2 regions of the Hymenobacter sp. BRD128 genome follow, and region 1 is predicted to be linked to the other one. Evidence: riboswitches for the same ligand, from Rfam matches in the RefSeq annotation. Region 1 holds a riboswitch; the other holds the start of a gene.
The links. Region 1 has a riboswitch for S-adenosylmethionine ahead of GKZ68_RS06340 (homoserine dehydrogenase). Riboswitches for the same ligand answer to the same signal wherever they lie in the genome.

Region 1 (3,204 bases):
GCAGTGGGTAGCGTTTTTCTACCTCGGGGTGCCAGGCAGTGTCGGCGTTGGTGGCTAGGGCGCCCAGGCGCAGGCCGCCGTCGGGCAGGCTCGTGATGTCGGTGAGCGGCAGCAAACCCAGGCTGGTGAGGTGGGTCGGCCGCTCAAGGTTGTACTTCATCAAGTCCACGAGGTTGGTGCCGCCGCCCAGGTAGGCCGCGCCATCGTGGCTGGTCAGGTCGCGCACGGCCTCGTCGGCGGCCGTGGCCTGGATAAGAGTGAAACTATTCATAGCGAATTACTTAGCTAGCGGAGCTGGATTTGGTGGGCTGGGCCGGAATGGTTACCAGCGTGCCGTTATCGACCACTACCTGGCCGTCGTGCAGTACTTCCATCACGGCCGACAGGATGTTGGTGTAGGCGCCGCACCGGCAGAGGTTGCCACTCATGTGCTCGCGCACCTCGTCTTCGGTCTTGCAGCGGCCCTCGTTGATGAGGCCCTGCGCCGAGCAAATCTGCCCCGGCGTGCAGTAGCCGCACTGGAAAGCGTCGTGGTTGACAAACGCTTGCTGGAGCGGCGAGAGGTTGTCTTCCGTACCCAGGCCCTCAATGGTCTGAATTTTCTTGCCCTGGTACACCGTGGCCAGGGCCAGGCACGAGTTAATGCGCTTGCCATCAACGAGGACGGTGCAAGCGCCGCACTGGCCGTGGTCGCAGCCTTTTTTGGTGCCGGCCAGGTCCAGGTACTCGCGCAGGGCGTCGAGCAGGCTGGTCCAGGGCGCAAGCTGGATGGTGTGGTCTTCGCCGTTGACGTTGAGCGTTACGGCCTGGGCGGGCACCACGCGCGGCGCCGCTTTATCAAGGGGCTCTTGAATGAAGTGTGCACTCATAGGGCAGGAGAGTGGAAAAGGAAATAAAGCCGGCCAGCGCAGCGGCAGCCAGCGTTTTTGGCTGATTCCAAACCCTACGGCTCCCCGTGAGCTTTCGATGTTTTTACTTATTCTAAATAAACTTTTAGCCCCGGCAGTTAGCACGCTGATGGTCTGAAGCTCAGTTTAGACGCAACCTAGGTTCGCAGACTGGTACCCAGGAAAAAATCTTGGTTAAAATAGCAACAGCAAACAAGCCAAGGCGTTGTATTATAAGATATACAACGCAAGGTTTCGTGGTGGAAGTGAGTTGGTGCCGTATGGCGCTGGCTACCGGCACCGCGCCCCGTAGTTGGGAGAAGCGACATTCCCGGCCTTACCTTTGCGGCACGCTCCGGCACCGGGGCTCTTATCCAGAAAGGCGGAGGGACAGGCCCGGCGATGCCTTAGCAACCAGCAGCAATGCGAAGGTGCTAATTCCTGTTTCGAAACGCGGCCCCGGCCAAGTTTCGGAAGCAGATAAGTTATGAGAGGTGAGGCGGACCCTAGCGGCCGCGTGGCTCTTCTGACTTGTCGGAAGGGCTTTTTTTGGGCTCTTCCGGTAAGGAGTTTTGGATGAGAGTAGGGTAGGCGGCGCGCGTTTCAACCGTTCTATTTCTCTCTTTTTACATGACTCGTACCGACCTCAACATTGGTCTTTTTGGCTTTGGCGTGGTGGGCCAGGGCCTGCACGCCGTGCTGGAGCGCACGCCGGGCCTGCGCGCCCGCATTGGCCGCATCGCCGTTAAAAGCCGGGATAAAGTCCGCTCGCTGCCGGCCGAACTGTTCACCTTCGATAAAAACGACCTGCTGAGCGACCCTGGTCTCACGGTGATAGTGGAGCTGATTGACGATGCCGACGAAGCATACCTGATTGTGAAAGAGGCGCTGCTGCGCGGCAAAGCCGTGGTAACGGCCAACAAGAAGATGCTGGCCGAGCACCTGCCCGAGCTGATTGAGATTCAGCAGACTACCGGTACGCCGCTGCTCTACGAGTCGGCGGCCTGCGCCAGCCTGCCGGTCATCCGCAACCTGGAAGAATATTACGATACCGACCTGCTCGAATCGGTGGAGGGCATCGTGAACGGCTCGACCAATTACATCCTCACGGCCATGCACCGCGACGCCCAGCCCTACGCCGCGGCCCTGGCTAGGGCCCAGGAGCTGGGTTTTGCCGAAAGCAACCCCGCCCTCGATGTGGAAGGCATCGACGCCCGCAACAAGCTGGTGCTGCTGCTGGCCCACGCCTTCGGCGCGGTGGTAGCACCCACCGATTTGCTGGCCGTGGGCATCACAAATATCAGCGGGCTAGCCACGGCCTACGCCCGTGAGCAGGGTCTGATAATCAAGCTGGTAGCCGAGGCGCGGCGGTTGCCGGGCGGCGGATTGGCGGCGGCCGTGCTACCCACGCTGGTGCGCCCCGGCCACGAGCTGGCGCAGGTACACGACGAGTTTAATGGCCTCATCACCCAGAGCGGCTTTGCCGACCGGCAGTTTTTTCTGGGGCGCGGGGCGGGGGCGTTCCCCACGGCCTCGGCGGTGCTCAGCGACCTTTCGGCGCTCACCTACGGCTACCGCTACGGCTACAAGAAAATTCACCAGAACGCTCACCTAGCCCTCACGCCCGACGCGGCCGAACTCGACGTGCTCGTGACGTTTGACGAAGCTGGCGGTGCGCCCGACCGGGCCGATTTCACGGCCGTGCACGAGGAGTTTCGCTCGGCGCAGCGTGGCAATTACCTCACCGGCACTATCAGGCTGGGGCAGCTGGCGCGGGCGAGTTGGCTGCGGGCGCCGGGCGTGTGCGTCATCAGGCTAGCCGAGCCGCTGCGCGCCGCCGTGGCAGTGCCCGCCGCGCTTGAAACTGCTACTGCTTAGCCCCACCACCCCCTACTTTTGGGCATGACTCCTTCCTCTGACGCACCCATCGGTGCTGGCTTGCTGGCCTACGGCATGTCGGGCAAGCTTTTTCACGCGCCGTTTCTGGCCGCGCATTCCGGCTTTGCGCTGCGCGCGGTGGTCGAGCGCACCCAGCAGCGCATGATTGCCGACTACCCCGCAATTATCAGCTACCCCAGCACCGAGGCCCTGCTGGCCGACCCTGCCATCGAGCTAGTGGTGGTGAATACGCCCAACGATACGCACTACGACCTCGCGCGGCAGGCCCTGCTGGCCGGCCGGCACGTGCTGGTCGAGAAGCCCGTGGCGACTACCGTGGCCCAGTGGCAAGAGCTATGCGCTCTGGCCCGGCAGCAGGGCCGCCTGCTGCTAGGCTACCAGAACCGCCGCTGGGACACCGATTTTGGGGCGGTGCGCC
Region 2 (3,204 bases), 1.8 Mb from region 1:
ATCGTATCGGTCGCCTCATCCGTGCCCTTCGGCGCGGTGGCAGCGGCGGCCGCCAGTGCCTGCTTCAGGTCGGCTTTGATGTCCTCAAAATGCTCGATGCCCACCGATAGGCGCAGCAGCGTGGGCGTCACGCCCGAGGCGAGCTGCTCCTGCTCGCTCAGCTGCTGGTGCGTAGTGGCCGAAGGCTGAATGATGAGCGTCTTGGCATCGCCCACGTTAGCCAGGTGGCTGATTAGCTTGAGGTTATCAATTAGGGCCGTGGCCGTGTCTTTGCTGCCGTGCAGGGCAAACGATAGCACGCCGCCGAAGCCGCGCTTCAGGTACTTGGCGGCCGTGGCGTGGTGCGGGCTGCTGGCTAGCCCAGGGTAATTCACGTGTGCCACCTGCGGATGCTGCTCTAGCCACTGGGCTATTTTGAGGGCATTCTCGACGGTGCGCTCCACGCGCAGGCTCAGGGTTTCGAGGCCTTGCAGCAGCAGGAAGGAGTTGAAGGGACTAATGGCCGGACCGAAATCACGCAGGCCTTCTACCCGAGCGCGGATGATGAAGGCAATGTTGCCAAACGGCCCATTCTTCCCAAATACATCGTTGAAAACCAGGCCGTGGTAGCCTTCGCTAGGCTCGGTAAACTGCGGGTATTTGCCGTTGCCGAAGTCGTAGGTGCCACCATCCACAATCACGCCGCCTACGCTGGTGCCGTGGCCGCCAATCCACTTCGTGGCCGATTCCACCACAATATCGGCGCCGTGCTTGAGGGGTTGAAACAGGAAGCCACCCGCGCCAAAGGTGTTGTCGACTACCAGCGGCAAGTCGTGCTTTTTGGCCACGGCCGCCACGCGCTCAAAATCGGGCACGCTAAAGCTCGGGTTGCCAATGGTTTCGAGGTAAATAGCGCGGGTCTTGCCGTCAATCAGCGCCTCAATGCTGTCGGCATCGTCGCCGTCGGCAAAGCGCGCTTCTATGCCTAAGCGCTTGAAAGCCACCTTAAACTGGTTGTAGGTGCCGCCGTAGAGGTAGGAGCTCGACACAATATTATCGCCGGGCTGCAGGATGTTGTTCAGGGCAATGAACTGCGCCGCCTGGCCCGAGCCCACGGCCAGGGCCGCCACGCCACCTTCGAGCGCGGCAATGCGCTGCTCGAATACGTCGGTGGTGGGGTTCATCAGGCGGGTATAAATATTACCAAACTCCTTCAGCGCGAATAGATTAGCGCCGTGCTCCGCGTTCTTGAATACATAGCTGGTGGTCTGGTGAATGGGCACTGCGCGCGAGCCAGTGGTGGGGTCGGGCTGCTGGCCGGCGTGGAGTTGCAGGGTTTCAAAGTGCAGGTTTTGAGTGGCCATGAGGCTAAGAGGTTAAAAAATTAGTAGTAATGAGCGAGGAAAAAGTGGCTGGGTAATCCTAGCCCGGCCGCGCCGCCGCGGCCGGCCGTCGCTGAAAAGCGAAAGGGTAGCGAAAACCCCGGTCGAAGCTCCGTGCTGTTGGTTTCGGGCCTTATCTCTTTTGCACTGCTACCGCACAAGCACTTGAATTTCAAGATTATGAGCGCGGGCTAGCCGCATCAGTTGGCCGCAGCTGTGGCTAGGCCAGCGGCTGCGAGCACTACCCGCAAAAGAGAAAAAAAGCAAAAAGCGCCGGGCCTTAGCCTTGGCAACAACAGCACATTCGCATTCGCTGGCGCAAAGGCGCCGGGCTAGCCGATACCGACGAGAATGGCCCAAAGCTGCGCGCAAAAGCGACGCAAGGGACGGAAACAGCGAAGAAGGGTAGGTGTGCCATGGGTACTCGAGTTATAGACCCCCGGGCGGCGCGTGGCAGCTACCGGGGTAGGAATTGGCACCTTTCAGTGGGTGAAGGTTGCCAGCGGGTCAAAGAGCCTAATCTCTCGCCGCTTCTGTATAAAACTTACTAAAACTGCCCTGCCTGCTGCGGGGAGTACCGGATTGGTAGGGGCAAAGATAGTGTAGCGCACGATATGCGCAAGGTCGCTCACGCAAAAGTCAAAAATATTTTTTGCGCTCCCGGTGGAAGAGTGGTGCTTACAAACAAAAAGGCCACCCCAATAGTGGAGTGGCTTTTCTCACCTTTTTTCTGCAAAAAGTACCTAGATACTAGGTAGGGTTAACTCCTGGCCCACTTCTATGTGGTCGGGGTTAGAGCCGATGATGGCCTTATTGGCCTCGTATATCTGGTGCCATTTAGCGGCGTCGCCGTAGTGGTTTTTAGCAATTTTGGAGAGCGAATCACCGCTTACTACCGTATAGCTGGTGCCGGCGGCAGCAGAATTAGCGGTGTTGGCAGCATTGCTGTTGCCGAAAAAATCGGTGCCACCAGCGGCCGGCTGCGCCGGTGCAGCGGGCTTTTTATCACCCTCATTATTCAAAAAATCGAGCAGGCCCATGTGACAAATGCGGTTAAAGTGTGAAAGAAAAGCGCGTCCGTAAAGCGGGGTGCTTTTGAGCCTTTTACGGCGGCAGTTGCGCAGGGTTACTACGGATAACTAAAAAAAAATACGCGCGTAAGCAGGCCGGAAGCTAGGTAGCTTTTCTTTCACATTCTTTCCTTTCTCCTTATGAACCTATCAACAGTTTCTTTCCGAGCTTACTTTACCTCGCTACTGAGTGCGCTTGCCGTTTTGTTCGTTGTTTCGTCTTGCGGTGGCGGCGACAAAGGCAAGGTAGAAGATGCAGCTACCTTGTATGGCTCAGGTAGTAAAACATGGGTAACTGATAAGCAGACAGATGCTTCGGGCAGCAAAATGAAGCTAGATGATGCTGCCAAAGAAGCAGAGTTTACTTTTACCGCCACCAATTTTACCGCTAGCGAAGGCGGCCAAAGCCAGACCGGAACCTACACGTTTGACCAAGCTGCCAAGACCTTGACGCTTACGCCCCAAGGTGGCTCGACAGCCAATACCTTTAAAGTAGAGAAGCTGACCAGCGACAAGCTATCGCTGTCGGGCACCAGCGGCGCCATGTACGTGCTGAAGGCTAAATAATCAGGACTTGAACAGGGCTTATGCCCAGCTAAAAGCCTCGCTCCAGTGCCGGAGCGGGGCTTTTTTTATGTTACATACCTCGTGGGGTGTTTCAAACTAAGGCTTTAGGCCGAAATTTGGGGAATATGTCGTTTACCTTGAATTTTGGCGGGAAGATGAGCTGGCTAGGCTGGCTTTTACTATGGGGGTGCATGGCCGTTGGAGCC

Region 2: linked by a shared signal. The riboswitch ahead of GKZ68_RS18845 (O-acetylhomoserine aminocarboxypropyltransferase/cysteine synthase family protein) and the one ahead of GKZ68_RS06340 (homoserine dehydrogenase) in region 1 are both predicted to bind S-adenosylmethionine.

The regions. Positions count from the first base shown of each region.
Region 1 covers NZ_CP053908.1:1,409,540-1,412,743, forward strand. Annotated here, with positions in the region: gene GKZ68_RS06330 (xanthine dehydrogenase family protein subunit M) at 1-271, opposite strand, end outside; gene GKZ68_RS06335 ((2Fe-2S)-binding protein) at 282-869, opposite strand; SAM riboswitch class I at 1,255-1,374, shown strand; gene GKZ68_RS06340 (homoserine dehydrogenase) at 1,518-2,765, shown strand; gene GKZ68_RS06345 (Gfo/Idh/MocA family oxidoreductase) at 2,790-3,204, shown strand, end outside.
Region 2 covers NZ_CP053908.1:4,258,760-4,261,963, forward strand. Annotated here, with positions in the region: gene GKZ68_RS18845 (O-acetylhomoserine aminocarboxypropyltransferase/cysteine synthase family protein) at 1-1,343, opposite strand, end outside; SAM riboswitch class I at 1,788-1,905, opposite strand; gene GKZ68_RS18850 (LysM peptidoglycan-binding domain-containing protein) at 2,105-2,401, opposite strand; gene GKZ68_RS18855 (lipocalin family protein) at 2,573-2,998, shown strand.